Regions from separate parts of the Streptomyces sp. NPDC015139 genome, predicted to be linked through region 4. Evidence: riboswitches for the same ligand, from Rfam matches in the RefSeq annotation. Region 4 holds a riboswitch; each other region holds the start of a gene.
What was found. A riboswitch is a leader RNA that binds a small molecule or an ion and turns the genes downstream of it on or off. The one in region 4 is predicted to bind thiamine pyrophosphate.
Positions count from the first base shown of each region.

Region 1: another riboswitch for thiamine pyrophosphate. It lies ahead of ACF08B_RS29690 (purine-cytosine permease family protein); the one in region 4 lies ahead of thiC (phosphomethylpyrimidine synthase ThiC).
Region 2: another riboswitch for thiamine pyrophosphate. It lies ahead of thiO (glycine oxidase ThiO); the one in region 4 lies ahead of thiC (phosphomethylpyrimidine synthase ThiC).
Region 3: another riboswitch for thiamine pyrophosphate. It lies ahead of ACF08B_RS27575 (thiamine ABC transporter substrate binding subunit); the one in region 4 lies ahead of thiC (phosphomethylpyrimidine synthase ThiC).

Region 1 is NZ_JBIBUW010000012.1:232,583-236,328, reverse strand. Features, by position in the region: gene ACF08B_RS29700 (tetratricopeptide repeat protein) at 1-405, opposite strand, end outside; gene ACF08B_RS29695 (hypothetical protein) at 721-1,200, shown strand; TPP riboswitch at 1,490-1,585, shown strand; gene ACF08B_RS29690 (purine-cytosine permease family protein) at 1,575-2,975, shown strand; gene ACF08B_RS29685 (dihydrofolate reductase family protein) at 3,053-3,616, opposite strand.
Region 2 is NZ_JBIBUW010000005.1:173,551-177,296, reverse strand. Features, by position in the region: gene ACF08B_RS15740 (NAD(P)/FAD-dependent oxidoreductase) at 1-1,209, opposite strand, end outside; gene ACF08B_RS15735 (hypothetical protein) at 1,242-1,592, opposite strand; TPP riboswitch at 1,646-1,757, shown strand; gene thiO (glycine oxidase ThiO) at 1,755-2,936, shown strand; gene thiS (sulfur carrier protein ThiS) at 2,933-3,145, shown strand; partial or broken gene ACF08B_RS15720 (thiazole synthase) at 3,150-3,746, shown strand, end outside.
Region 3 is NZ_JBIBUW010000011.1:96,720-100,465, reverse strand. Features, by position in the region: gene ACF08B_RS27585 (Ku protein) at 1-441, opposite strand, end outside; gene rlmN (23S rRNA (adenine(2503)-C(2))-methyltransferase RlmN) at 596-1,702, shown strand; TPP riboswitch at 1,726-1,833, shown strand; gene ACF08B_RS27575 (thiamine ABC transporter substrate binding subunit) at 1,916-2,989, shown strand; gene ACF08B_RS27570 (ABC transporter permease) at 3,028-3,746, shown strand, end outside.
Region 4 is NZ_JBIBUW010000002.1:751,307-755,052, reverse strand. Features, by position in the region: gene ACF08B_RS07950 (VWA domain-containing protein) at 1-384, opposite strand, end outside; gene thiC (phosphomethylpyrimidine synthase ThiC) at 482-2,266, opposite strand; TPP riboswitch at 2,259-2,432, opposite strand; gene ACF08B_RS07940 (YibE/F family protein) at 2,513-3,746, shown strand, end outside.

The DNA of each region.
Region 1 (3,746 bases), on a different contig from region 4:
GTCGGACAGATGCGGCTCGCGCGCCCGCACGACGAGCGAGCGGAAACGGAGCAGGTCGACGGCGTGTTCGTCCGCCTCCAGGACGTATCCACCGGAGGTGCGTGCGATGCGAAGCGGCGTACTGGGTACGGCTGCCCCGTCACCGCCTGCCGTGGGCGCCACGCCGTCCATGGATGCCGCGCCGTCGAACAGCCGCCTCAGACGGCTGATGTGGGAGTAGAGGGCCGAGCGGGCCCCATTGGGCGCGGCGGTGTCCCAGACCCGGTCCACCAGCGTGCTCACGGGGACCGGTCGGCCGGTGTCGGCCGCCAGCGCCGCGAGGACTGCTCGGCGACGCGGCTCCCCGATGTCGACCGCGCGTCCCGCGACGCGCAGTTCCAAAGGTCCGAGCAGGTGCAGGTTCATCGCGCCTCACGCGGGAGGGAGGAGGGAACGGCCGTTGCGCGTTGGGGTGTTCGTCCGCCGAGCAGGGCCGGCATGCCCTCGGTCCTCCGTCATTCGCTCCTGGGCCGCCGGCAGGGCGGCCGTCACAAGGTTTCCGCAAGGTTCACCGTAGATCCTCAGCTCACATGCCGTCAGGCGGATCGCGGCAGGCACCGCGTGCCGCGGAGAACACCGACGTCCGCCCCCGGAGCCTTCCCGGGAGCGGCGTATCCGCCCGCCCTGCCGGCAGTCGCGTCAGACGTGACCAACCCGACGCAACAAGAGAATGGAATTGTCATGCGCAAGATGATGTCCCGCGCCAACCGGACAGCCGTCGCCGTCGTCGCGACCGCCTTCATGGCGTCCGGAGCGGTCGTCGCGGGGGCGACGACCGCCTCCGCGGACGGCTGTGTGGGTCCCCTGTGCGGCGCGGTGAAGAACCGGACCGGCGAGACGATGCACTACACGATGAGTCTCGGCGAGGGCCCGCACTACTGCGACGTGTGGAACTGGGGCGGCGGCACCGGGAGCGAGTTCAAGCACGCGAAGTGCAAGCAGGAGTCGTTCGGCAACGGAACGCGGGGCGGCAACGGCACCGGCAAGGACGTCGACGCCTTCACGTTCGCCACGCACGGCTACCACGAGCGGTTCTCGCGGGTCGGTACCTGGCACTGGCGGGCCAAGGGGGTCTGGACGAAGATCCGCAGCGGGGAGATCGGCGACTGCGGCATCGGCGACCACAACGAGGTCTGGTGCACGGTACTCGTGCAGGGCTGAGGGGAACCGCAGGTAGTTAGGCATTCTCAGGAGGGCGGCTGCACGCGTGTGCCGCCGCCTTCCGGCGTGACCGGCCTCAGCGGCCCGCGCCCACCCCACGACGGCGGCGACGCGTCGAGAGCGGCATTTCACGCGGCAAGAACTCTTACGGAGGGTGGCTGACCGACTACACACACGCGGGTATCGGGCAGTCGGACGGGCGCCGCACGTTTCCGGGGGGGGCACTCACCCTCCCCATCCCCCTCCCCCGACCGGAACCGGTCACCGGACCGGGCTATTCTGGCCGGCGTACCTGGACACGGGGTGCCCCCGCACGGGGGCTGAGATCACACCCGTTGAACCTGAACCAGTTAGGACTGGCGGAGGGATGTCGTATGTCGTTGCCGTATGCCCATGAAGAGACGGCCGTCGCCGAGGCGCGGGGCGTCTTCGACGGCCGGATGCCGACCGCCCCCGGCGATCTGCGAGTGGAGGCGCGCGGCATCGCGCCGGTGCCCGAGGACGCTCGCTACGGCAGCCCCCGCCGGCTGTTCACCGTGTGGTTCGCCCCCAATCTGACGATGACCGGCGTCTTCACCGGTACGGTCGGCGCGGCCCTCGGACTGGACTTCGCCACCGCGCTGCTCGCCGTGGTGCTCGGCACCGTGCTGGGCGCGGTGCCCACGGCCTACCTGGGAACCTGGGGCAGCCAGACCGGGGCGGGCCAACTCCCGCTGGCGAGGCTGGCTTTCGGACGGGCCGTGGCTCTGCCGGGCACCCTGCAGTGGCTGTCCTCCATCGCCTGGGACGCCCTGATTGGCCTGTTCGGGGGCGACGCGCTGGCTCAGCTGTTCGGCTGGCCGTTCTGGCTGGGCGTCCTGGTGATGCTCATCGCCCAGGGGGCGCTCGGCGTGATCGGGTACGAGGCGATCCACCGCCTGCAGACGGTGATGACCTTCGCGCTCGCCGCCTCGTTCGCCGCGTTGGCGGTGAAGCTCGTGCACGGCACCCAGCCCGCGACGGCCGCGACCGTGCACGGCGCCGACCGGGCGGGAGCGTTCGTGCTGACCTGCACCATCGCTTTGAGTCTCGCGCTCTCGTGGGCCCCGTACGCCAGTGACTTCAGCCGCTACCTGCCCCGCACGGCGTCGCGTTCCAGCATGTTCTGGTGCACCCTGCTCGGTGTCAGCGTGTCCTTCGTCGCCGTGCAGGCACTCGGTCTGTGGGGCGCCGCTGAGTTCACCGACCAGACCGCCCGCGGTGTCGACCGGTTGCTCGGCGGCGGCGCGCTCGGCGCGTTCGGACTCCTCGCGGTCGCCGTCGCGGCCCTGTGCAGCAACGCCATGAACGACTACAGCGGGTCGCTGGCGCTGCAGACGATCGGAGTGCGGCTGCCGCGGCCGGTCGCCGCCGCGCTCGCCGCGGTGCTCGGCTTCCCGCTCGTGCTGTGGATGCACGCCGCTGACACCACTGCCCGCTTCCAGAACGTGCTGCTGTTCGTCGGCTACTGGATCCCCGCGTTCGTCGCGGTCGTGATCGTCGACTGGGTGGCCCGCGCACGGGCGCGCGGCGACCGCCCGGTCGACCTGGCGCAGGAGCACGCCGCGCCGCAGCCGTGGTGGCCGGCCGTCACCGCGTTCGTCGTCGGTTTCGCCGTGGCGGTGCCGTTCATGAGCACCAGCCTGTACGTGGGGCCGGTCGCCCGGGCCCTGCACAGCGCCGACCTCGCCTACCCCGTCGCGTTCCTCGCGGCGCTGCTCGTCTATGCGCCGTTGCGCGTACGACGCCGGTCCTGACCCGCGCCCGCTCCTCCTCGGGGAGTTGCCTGCCCCGGCTGGGCGGATCGTGTGCGGTGGCGTTCCGGGGACTCGGCTCAGCGCGTCACCCGGTGGCGGAGGTAGACGACTCGCGAACTGAAGGTGCGGGTCTCGACGAGTTCGAGATCCACGCGGCGCTCGTGCCGGGGGAAGAACGGGATGCCACCGCCGAGGAGCACCGGGTGGACCAGCGTCCGGTACTCGTCGATCAGATCCAGCGCGGCCGCCTCGGCGGCGAGGGCGGCGCCGCCGATCGCGATGTCGCCCTCCCCCGGCTCGGCGCGCAACCGCTCGATCTCCTGCGTCAGGCCGCCGGAAGCGAGCCGGGCATGGCCCTCGACCTCCGACAGCGTGGTGGAGAACACCACTTTGGGGAGCTGCTTCCAGAGCGCCGCCCATTCGCGCTTCGAGTCGTCGAGCGACGGGTCCTGGTCGGCGGTCTCCCAGTACAGCATCGTCTCGTACAACCGTCGTCCCAGGAGGTGGACGCCGACGTCTCGTACCCTGTCGATCCAGGAGCGAAAGATCTCCTCGTCGGGCACCGTCCACGCGAAGCTGCCGTCCGGCCCCACGATGTAGCCGTCGAGCGAGACGCTCATCGAATAGGTCACTCTGCGCATCGGAAGGCCTCCTCGGCAACGGTTCGAGAGTACGACCGCCGAATGCCGCGGGCTTGTTGCGGCTCGCGAGAGCCCCGCCCGATGTCGCCGCTCCACGGGCGTTCGCCCCGTACCTGAGTACGTTCTGAGT
Region 2 (3,746 bases), on a different contig from region 4:
GGGGCGGGCCGGATCGGTCAGGGCCTCGGGGTCCATGCGGCGGCCCGCTTCGATCAGACGGCGGCCCTGGGCCAGGTCGCGGGGCCGCCCCACCGCCAGCAGCGCCACCAGCCGGCCCTCGCGCAGCCAGCACACCGACCAGGCGGGGCCGGCCGGGTCGCCGCGCCACACCAGGCGGTCCGCGGCGGCGTGGTGCCCGGCGTACTGCACGAAGCGGCCGAACTGCTCGGACCAGAAGTACGGCACCGGGTCGTAGAGCGCCGGGGTCTCGCCGAGGATGTTCGCGGCGACCGTGCGGGGCCCCTGGAGGGCGTTGTCCCAGTGGTGGACGAGCAGCCGCTCGCCGTAGCGGGCGGAGGGGAAGGAGGCGCAGTCGCCGACCGCGTACACGTCCTCGGCCCCGGTGCGCAGGCGGGCGTCGGCGACGACCTCGCCGTGCGGCCCCAGCTCGATGCCGGAGCCGGCCAGCCAGCCGGTGGCCGGGCGGGCGCCGATGCCGACGACGACGGCGCCCGCGGGCAGCCGGGTGCCGTCGGTCAGCACCACCGCGCCCGGTTCGACGCGCTCCACGCGCGCGCCGGTGCGCAGTTCGGCCCCGCTGTCGGCGTACCAGGCGGCCATGGGCGCGGCCACCTCGGCGGGCAGGGCACCCGCGAGCGGCCGGTCGGCGGCCTCGACGACGGTCACCGCGCAGCCCGCCTCCCGGGCGGCCGTGGCGAACTCGGCGCCGATCCAGCCGGCGCCGACGACCACGATGTCGTGCTGCCGGAGCAGCACGGGCCGCAGCCGTTCGGCGTCGTCCAGGGTGCGCAGCAGGTGCACGCCGGGTACGCCCTCGGTGCCGGGCAGGGTGATGGGTTCGGCCCCGGTGGCCAGGACCAGGACGTCGTAGGGCACCGGGCCCGCCTCGGTGTCCAGCACGCGTTCGGCGGGGCGCAGGCCCTGCGCCTCGCAGCCGAGCCGCAGCTCGACGCCGAGGGACTCGAAGTCGACGTCGAAGGCGGAGCCCTCGGCCGTGCCGAGCAGCACGGCCTTGGACAGCGGCGGCCGGTCGTACGGCTGGTGCGGTTCGGCGCCGATGACGGTCACGGCTCCCTCGAAGCCCTGTTCCCGCAGGGCGACCGCGGTCTGCACCCCGGCCATGCCCGCGCCCACGACGACCACGCGCCGTTCCTGTGACGTGCCCTGTTGCGGTGTCTGCTCGCTCACCCGATCACCATAGACAACTGACGAAACGTCAGTCAGGGGGCGTGCTCGGTGACCTGCTCCACAACGCTCGTACCGCTGCCCGGAGCGGACTCCCACTCCCAGGTCTCCTCCAGCCGCAGCCGGCCGTCGGGCAGCTCCACGACGGTGGACACGCAGTGCCCGCAGGCCGTGGTCCCGTCGGTGCGCAGCTGCACGTACCGGAAGTCCAGCCGGTCGCCCTCGCGGGTCCCGACCAGATGGCCGCGCACGACCTCGCCGCCCGCGTACTCCGCCCAGACCTCGCCGTCCTTCTCGTGGTAGGCGAACCGGGTGCGGGTACCCACCTGACCTGGGGCCTGGTCCGCGACGGGGGCGAGGATCAGACCGTCGAGCGAGCGGTGCATGCCGGAGGGCTCCCTTACGGGTGACGAGCGGGGCGGGCTAGGGTGGCCACCGTACAAGCACTCGCGGGAGCCCGGACGCACCGGGCTGAGAGGGAGGCTGGCGGCCTCCGACCGTACGAACCTGATCCGGGTCATGCCGGCGAAGGGAGGGGCTGGACGCCCATGTCGTCACGTACGTCCGACGTCCTCGTCATCGGGGGCGGGATCATCGGTCTGGTCACGGCCTGGCGCGCGGCGCAGCGCGGGCTCACCACGGCCGTGGTGGACCCCGAGCCCGGCGGCGGGGCCGCGCGGGTCGCGGCGGGGATGCTCGCCGCGGTCACGGAACTGCACTACGGCGAGGAGACGCTGCTCGCCCTGAACCTGGAGTCGGCGCGCCGCTATCCCGGCTTCGCGGCCGAGCTGTCCGAGCTGACCGGCCACGACCTGGGCTACCGCCGGTGCGGCACCCTCGCGGTCGCGCTGGACGCCGACGACCGCGCCGACCTGCGGGAACTGCACGCGCTCCAGCAGCGCTCGGGCCTGGAGTCGGAGTGGCTGTCGGGGCGCGACTGCCGGCGTCTCGAGCCGATGCTGGCGCCCGGGGTGCGCGGCGGACTGCGGGTCGACGGCGACCATCAGATCGACCCGCGGCGGCTGGCGACGGCCCTGGTGGCCGCGTGCGAGCACGCCGGGGTGGTGTTCCACCGCACCTGGGCCGAGCGGCTCGACGTCGTGCGCGAGCGGGCCGCCGGCGTCACCACGGCGGACGGCACCGAGCTGCGCGCGGAGCAGGTCGTGCTCGCCGGCGGAAGCATGAGCGGGCGCCTCCCGGGCGTGCCGGACGCGCTGCTGCCGCCGGTCCGGCCGGTGAAGGGGCAGGTGCTGCGGCTGGCCGTGCCCCGGCGGTTCGCGCCGTTCCTGAGCCGGACCGTGCGGGCCGTGGTCCGCGGCAGCCACGTCTACCTGGTGCCGCGCGAGAACGGCGAGCTGGTCGTCGGCGCGACCACCGAGGAGCTGGGCTGGGACACGACGGTCACGGCGGGGGGCGTGTACGAGCTGCTGCGCGACGCCCACGAGCTGGTCCCGGGCATCACCGAGCTCCCGCTGACCGAGACCCGGGCCGGACTGCGGCCCGGCTCCCCCGACAACGCCCCGCTGCTCGGCCCGTCCGGCCTGGACGGACTGCTGCTGGCCACCGGGCACTACCGCAACGGCGTGCTGCTCACACCGGTCACCGGGGACGTGCTGGCGCACGCGCTGGCCACCGGTGACCTCCCCGAGGAGGCCCGCCCGTTCACGCCCCAGCGTTTCACCGCCCCGCCGCCGGAGCGGCCCGCACGTCTCATGGAGCAGTCCGCATGACCCTCAGCCTCACCGTCTCCGTCAACGGGGAGCACCGGGAGATCGCCCCGGGCACCGCTCTCGACGCCCTCGTCCGCACCCTCACCGCGGCGCCCTCCGGGGTGGCCGCCGCCGTCAACGAGACGGTCGTGCCGCGTGGCCGGTGGGCGACCACCGCGCTCGCCGAGGGCGACCGCGTCGAAGTACTCACCGCAGTCCAGGGAGGCTGAACCGATGGCCGACGACCCCTTCGTCCTGGGCGGTGTGCACCTGGACTCCCGGCTGATCATGGGCACGGGCGGCGCGCCCAGTCTGGACGTGCTGGAGCGGGCGCTGACCGCCTCCGGCACCGGGCTGACCACGGTCGCGATGCGGCGGGTGGACCCGTCCGTGCACGGCTCGGTGCTGTCGGTGCTGGAGAAGCTGGGCATCCGCGTGCTGCCGAACACGGCGGGCTGTTTCACCGCCGGGGAGGCCGTGCTGACCGCGCGCCTCGCCCGGGAGGCACTGGGCACCGACCTGGTCAAGCTGGAGGTCATCGCCGACGAGCGGACCCTGCTGCCGGACCCGGTGGAGCTGCTGGACGCGGCGGAGACGCTGGTCGACGACGGTTTCACGGTGCTGCCGTACACGAACGACGATCCCGTGCTCGCGCGCAGGCTGGAGGACGTCGGCTGTGCCGCGGTGATGCCGCTGGGCTCCCCGATCGGATCGGGGCTCGGCATCCGCAATCCGCACAACTTCCAGCTCATCGTCGAGCGGGCGGGCGTACCGGTGATCCTGGACGCGGGCGCCGGTACGGCGTCCGACGTGGCGCTGGCGATGGAGCTG
Region 3 (3,746 bases), on a different contig from region 4:
CCGGCCGCTCCACGCGTACTTCGCGACGGCGACCTTGCTGGAGCGGCTGAGGGCCTGCACCAGCAGCTTGTACGGCTTGGCGGCGACCTGGCCCGCCGGCTGGAGGTAGTACCCGTCGGAGATCCGGATCGGATCGATCGACGCGAGGGGGACGAACGCGTCGATCTCGATGGCCTTCGCCGTGGGCAGCGGCAGGTTGCTCAGGTCCTCGTCCGTGATCGGGATGACCTGCGTCCTGGTCACCTCGTAACCCTTGCCGATCTCGTCCTGCGGGACCTCGCGGTCCTCCAGCTCGCACACCTTGCGGTAGCGCACCCGGCCCATGTCCTCCAGGTGGTACTGGTGGAAGTGGATGCTGTGGTCCTCCGTGGCGCCGACCACGTTGATCGGCACGGTGACCAGGCCGAACGAGATGGCGCCTGACCAGATGGTTCGGGGCATGACCAACCTCCGCAGTCGCCCCGAGCACCGTCAGCCTATGAGCGCCCCAGCCGCACCGCACGCGGGCCTACGCCACGCCCAGCCCCCTGCTGAGGCCGGTCGAGCGAGCCACACCGCCGGGTCACCCATGTGGATCTGCGACACTGGTAACGCTATGCCTAAGCCCGGAGAACTCATCTTTGTCGCGCCGCGCGGAGCCAAGAAGCCGCCGCGGCATCTCGCCGACCTCTCGCCCGCCGAGCGCAAGGACGCGGTGGCCGAGATCGGGGAGAAGCCGTTCCGTGCCAAGCAGCTCTCGCAGCACTACTTCGCGCGGTACGCGCACGACCCCGAGCAGTGGACCGACATCCCCGCCGGGGCGCGCGGCAGGCTGCAGGAGGCGCTGTTTCCGGAGCTGATGACCGTCGTACGGCATCTGTCGACCGACCAGGGGACCACGCGCAAGACGCTGTGGCGGCTGTTCGACGGCACGCTCGTGGAGTCCGTGCTGATGCGGTACCCGGACCGGGTCACCATGTGCATCAGCTCGCAGGCCGGATGCGGGATGAACTGCCCGTTCTGCGCCACCGGCCAGGCCGGCCTCGACCGGAACCTGTCCACCGCCGAGATCGTCCACCAGATCGTGGACGGCATGCGGGCGCTGCGCGACGGCGAGGTGCCCGGCGGTCCGGCGCGGCTGTCCAACATCGTCTTCATGGGGATGGGCGAGCCGCTCGCCAACTACAAGCGGGTCGTGGGCGCCATCCGCGCGTTGACCGATCCCGCCCCGGACGGGCTCGGTCTGTCCCAGCGCGGTATCACCGTCTCCACCGTCGGGCTGGTGCCGGCCATCCACCGGTTCGCCGACGAGGGCTTCAAGTGCCGGCTCGCGATCTCCCTGCACGCCCCTGACGACGAGCTGCGCGACACCCTCGTCCCCGTGAACACGCGGTGGAAGGTGCGCGAGGTGCTGGACGCCGGGTTCGACTACGTCGAGAAGAGCGGCCGCCGGCTGTCGATCGAGTACGCGCTGATCCGTGACATCAACGACCAGGCCTGGCGCGGCGACCGGCTCGGCCGGCTGCTCAAGGGCAAGCCGGTGCACGTCAACCTGATCCCGCTCAACCCGACGCCCGGTTCCAAGTGGACCGCCTCCCGGCCGGAGGACGAGAAGGCGTTCGTCGAGGCCATCGCCGCGCACGGCGTACCCGTCACGATCCGGGACACCCGTGGCCAGGAGATCGACGGAGCCTGCGGTCAGCTCGCGGCGACCGAGCGGTAATCTGGCCACGTTCCGACAACCTCATATTCCGACAGGGGAGCGCCACAGCGCTGAGAGTGCGGCAATCGGGCCGCAGACCCTCTGAACCTCGCCCAGGTCATTCTGGGTAGGAAGTTCGGTCTTTCACTCAAGCTGTTGCGCCCTGCCCGGGCCCCCTCGCGGGACCCGGGCGGGGCCGCGTCTCTTCCTGGCCAACCCCCAGGAGGACATCCAGTGCACAACAAGACCTTCGTGGCCGTGGCGGTCGGGCTCGGCCTGATCAGCCTGTCCGCGTGCGGTTCCGGCGAGAGCAAGTCGTCCGGTGACAGCAGGACCGTGACCCTGGTCAGCCACAACTCGTGGGCCGTCTCCAAGAAGGTGCAGCGGGACTTCGAGAAGCAGTCCGGCTACAAGCTCAGGGTCCTCGAGGACGGCGACGCCGGTCAGGCGGTCAACAAGGCCATCCTGACCAAGGACCACCCGCAGGGCGACGTCTTCTTCGGCGTCGACAACACCCTGCTCTCCCGCGCCCTCGACAACGGGCTGTTCCAGCCCTACACGGCCAAGGGCCTCGACAAGGTCGGCGCGTCGTACCAGCTGGACAAGGACAAGCACCGGGTCACGCCCGTCGACTACGGCGACATCTGCGTCAACTACGACAAGGCCTGGTTCAGCAAGCACAAGCTGGCCCCGCCGCGGACCTTCGCTGACCTCGCCGAGCCCGCGTACAAGAACCTCCTCGTCACCGAGAACGCGGCCACCTCCTCGCCCGGCCTCGGCTTCCTGCTCGGCAGCGCCGCCGAGTACGGCGACCAGGGCTGGCAGGACTACTGGAAGAAGCTCAAGGCCAACGGCGTCAAGGTGGTCGACGGCTGGGAGCAGGCCTACTCCCAGGAGTTCTCCGGCTCCACCGGAGGCAGGAAGGCCGGCGGTGACCGCCCGCTCGTGGTGTCGTACGCCTCCTCGCCGCCCGCCGAGGTGATCTACGCCAAGAAGCGGCCCGGCACCGCCCCGACCGGAGTCGCCACCGGCACCTGCTTCCGGCAGATCGAGTTCGCCGGGCTGCTCGACAACGCGCGGAACACCAAGGGCGGCAAGGCGTTCATCGACTTCCTGGTCTCCAAGGAGTTCCAGGAGGACATGCCGCTGAACATGTACGTCTACCCGGTGGTGCGGGGAGCCGCGGTGCCCACCGAGTTCACCGAGTACGGCCCGGCCGCCGAGCACCCCGAGACCATGGCGCCCGGGAAGATCGCCGCCAACCGCGACCAGTGGGTCAAGTCGTGGACGTCGCTCGTACTGAGGTAGCCGTGTCCCGGCGGGGGAGCGCGGCGCGGCTCGGCCTGATGGCCCTGCCCGTCGCGTTCTTCGCGCTGTTCTTCGCCTGGCCCGTGGCCGCGATCGTCACGCGCGGGCTGAAGGCGGACGGCGCCTGGCGGTTCGGGCGGATCGTGGACGTGGTCACCCAGCCGGACATCCGGCACGTGCTGTGGTTCACCACCTGGCAGGCGCTCGCCTCCACCGCGCTCACCCTGCTGCTCGCGCTGCCCGCCGCCCATGTCTTCGCCCGCCTCGACTTCCCGGGCAAACAGCTGCTGCGGGCCGTCGTCACGGTTCCGTTCGTGCTGCCCACCGTCGTCGTCGGCAGCGCCTTCCTGGCGCTGGTCGGGCACAACGGGCTGCTGGACGAGCTGTGGGGGGTACGGCTGGACACCACGGTGTGGTCGATCCTGCTGGCCCACGTCTTCTTCAACTACGCGGTCGTCGTCCGCACGGTCGGCGGGCTCTGGTCCCAGCTCGACCCCCGCCAGGAGGAGGCCGCCCGGATGCTGGGCGCCTCACCGCTCACCGCTTGGCGCAGGGTCACCCTGCCCGCGCTCGCGCCCGCCGTGGCCGCCGCCGCCCTGATGGTGTTCCTGTTCACCTTCACCTCCTTCGGGGTCGTGCAGATCCTCGGCGGACCGGCCTTCTCCACCCTCGAAGTGGAGATCTACCGGCAGACCTCCGAGGTCTTCGACCTGTCCACGGCCGCCGTCCTCACCCTCGTCCAGTTCGCCGCGGTCGG
Region 4 (3,746 bases):
CTCTTCCCCCGTCCCCGAGTCGAGCACTCTCAGGGTCAGTTGGCGCATCTGGCCGAACGTCCCCCCGTCCGCCGACGCGCACAGCACCACGCGTTCGACGGCCGGCTCCAGCGCCCGCAGATCCACCTCGACCGTGTCCGTCGTGACGCCTCGCCCCGGCCCTCCCGGCTGCTTTCCGAGGTGACTGACGGCGCCGGACCCGTGCCGCGGCTGGTTGTAGAAGACGAAATCACCGTCGTCGCGAACGCGCCCCGCCCCTGTGAGCAACAGCGCCGAGGCATCGGCGTCGGGCACGCCCGGCCCTTCGGACCAGGCGAACTCGGCGCGCACCGCCGCGGAGCCGACGGGAACGTTCGCGCCCTTGCTCATCGATCTCGCTGTCATGCCGCCAGTCTGCGGTGCGCGCAGGCCCAGGGGTACCTCCCCGACACCGCGGGGAGCGACAGCCCGGCCACACCCGGGCCGTCGCTCCCCGCACCGCTCAGTCGGCGATCGGCAGGTACACCCGGTTGCCCGCTGCAGCGAACTCCTTCGACTTCTGCGCCATGCCCTCCTCGATCTGGGCCTTGCTGCCGCCGTGTTCGCGGCGGATGTCCTGCGAGATCTTCATGCTGCAGAACTTGGGGCCGCACATGGAGCAGAAGTGGGCCGTCTTGGCGGGCTCCGCCGGGAGGGTCTCGTCGTGGAACTCCCGTGCCGTATCGGGGTCCAGGGCAAGGTTGAACTGGTCCTCCCACCGGAACTCGAAGCGTGCGTCGGACAGCGCGTCGTCCCATTCCTGCGCGCCCGGGTGGCCCTTCGCGAGATCGGCCGCGTGGGCGGCGATCTTGTAGGTGATGACACCGGTCTTGACGTCGTCCCGGTTGGGCAGGCCCAGGTGCTCCTTGGGCGTGACGTAGCAGAGCATCGCCGTGCCCCACCAGGCGATCATCGCGGCGCCGATGCCGGAGGTGATGTGGTCGTACGCCGGCGCGACGTCCGTCGTCAGCGGGCCGAGCGTATAGAACGGAGCTTCATCGCAGATCTCCTGCTGAAGGTCGATGTTCTCCTTGATCTTGTGCATCGGGACGTGTCCCGGGCCCTCGATCATCGTCTGTACGTCGAAACGCCTGGCGATGCGGTTGAGTTCCCCGAGCGTGCGCAGCTCCGCGAACTGTGCCTCGTCGTTGGCGTCCGCGATGGAGCCGGGCCGCAGGCCGTCGCCCAACGAGTACGTGACGTCGTAGGCGGCGAGGATCTCGCACAGTTCCTCGAAGTTCTCGTACAGGAACGACTCCTTGTGGTGCGCCAGGCACCACGCGGCCATGATCGAACCGCCGCGGGAGACGATGCCGGTCTTGCGGTTGGCCGTCAGCGGTACATGCGCGAGCCGCACCCCGGCGTGGACGGTCATGTAGTCCACACCTTGTTCGGCCTGCTCGATGACGGTGTCCTTGTAGATCTCCCAGGTCAGTTCCTCGGCCCTGCCGTCGACCTTCTCCAGGGCCTGGTACAGCGGCACGGTGCCGATGGGCACGGGGGAGTTGCGCAGCACCCACTCGCGGGTGGTGTGGATGTTGCGCCCGGTGGAGAGGTCCATGACCGTGTCGGCGCCCCAGCGGGTCGCCCAGGTCATCTTCTCGACCTCCTCCTCGATGGAGGACGTCACGGCCGAGTTGCCGATGTTGGCGTTCACCTTCACCAGGAAGCGCTTGCCGATGATCATCGGCTCGATCTCCGGGTGGTTGACGTTGACCGGCAGCACGGCGCGGCCGGCCGCGATCTCCTCGCGGACGACCTCCGGGGACACGTTCTCCCGGATGGCCACGTACTCCATTTCCGGCGTGATCTCCCCGCGGCGCGCGTACGCGAGCTGGGTCACCGCCTCACCGCGACGACCGCGGCGCGGCTGCCGCGGACGCCCGGGGAAGACCGCGTCCAGGTTCCGCAGCCCGCCGCGCGGTGAGGTGTGCTTGATGCCGTCGTCCTCGGGACGGACGGGACGGCCGGCGTACTCCTCGGTGTCGCCGCGGCCGATGATCCAGTTCTCCCGCAGCGGCGCCAGTCCCCTGCGGACGTCGGTGTCGACGAGCGGATCCGTGTACGGGCCGGATGTGTCGTACAGCGTGACCGACTGCCCGTTGGTGAGATGCACCTGACGGACCGGCACCCGCATGTCGGGGCGCGAACCCTCGACGTACGCCTTGTGCCAGCCGATGGACTTCCCGGCCTCCTGGGTCTTCTCACCCTGAACGGAGGCAGGCGTGCGTGCGTCCTTGTTGGTCATGAGACCTACTCCCTACGCCGGCATTACCCGGTAACAGGTTCGGCGGTCGACGCAGCGGCTTCCGTCGGCCGATGCTTCCCGTGAGACGTCGTTCCACGTGAAACATCGCGAATACGGAGGTCAGCGCCCTCTCAGCCCGGTGCTCCGAGCTCCCGCGTGTGCAAAGGTGCCTCCACGCTAGCGTCATATGTGGCGCGGTGAACAGTGGGCCCCTGCCGTTCTTGCGATGATCTGGCGGTGACCAGGATGGAGCAGTACCCGTACCAGCCGCCCGAGCCGCGCCGCCCGGACAGCCCGGCAGCGGGCAGCCGACGGGGGGACGGGCGCTCCCGCGGGCAGGAGGCGGGTGACGGGCACGGCCACCCTCACCACGGCCACGGCGAGGCGCACACCGGCCCTCAGACGCCCGGCCACAGCCACAGCCACAGCCATGGGCCCGCCGCGCCCGTCTCCCGGCATCTGCGCAAGGTCATCGCGGCGATCCTGGTGCCGTTCACCGCGGCTGTCCTGGTCGGCCTGGTGGTGCTGTGGCCCGGGGGAGCGCCGTCGCACAAGCGCACGGGCGTCGGCTTCGACCGGCAGACCCAGCAGGCCACGGTGACCCGGGTCGTCGAGGTGAGTTGCAAGTCGGTGAACGCCTCCGGTGGCACCCCGGCCGGCGACACGACCGCCGAGGGCGGCTCCGGGGCACAGGAGACGGGCGGCACCTGCAAGAAGGCGACCATCCGTGTCGACACCGGGAAGGACGAGCGGCGTACGTTCACCGAGATCGTGCAGCCCGACCAGTCACGGCAGTTGCACCAGGGTGAGAAGGTCGTGGTCGCCTACGAGCCCGCGGCGCCCAAGAACCTGCAGTACTCCGTGGCGGACGTGAACCGGAAGTTCCCGATGGCGCTGCTCGCCGGGATCTTCGCGATCGCGGTCGTCGTGGTGGGCCGGCTGCGCGGGGTCATGGCGCTGGTCGCGCTGGCCGTGAGCTTCGTGGTGCTCACCTTCTTCATCCTGCCCGCGATCCTTCAGGGCTCGAATCCCCTGCTGGTGGCCGTCGTCGGGGCGAGCGCGATCATGCTCATCGCGCTCTACATGTGCCACGGGCTGTCGGCCCGGACGTCGGTCGCGGTGCTCGGCACCCTGGTCTCCCTCCTGCTGATCGGCGTCCTCGGCTCGGAGTTCATCGACTGGGCCGCCCTGACCGGCAACACGGACGACAACACCGGTCTGATCCACGGGCTCTACCCGTCGATCGACATGAGCGGTCTGCTGCTGGCCGGTGTCATCATCGGCTCGCTCGGCGTGCTGGACGACGTCACCGTGACGCAGACGTCGGCCGTCTGGGAGCTGCACGAGGCCAATCCGGCGATGGGCTGGCGCGGGCTGTACCGGGCCGGCATCCGCATCGGCCGCGACCACATCGCATCCGTCGTCAACACCCTGGTCCTCGCCTACGCCGGTGCCGCGCTGCCGCTGCTGCTGCTGTTCT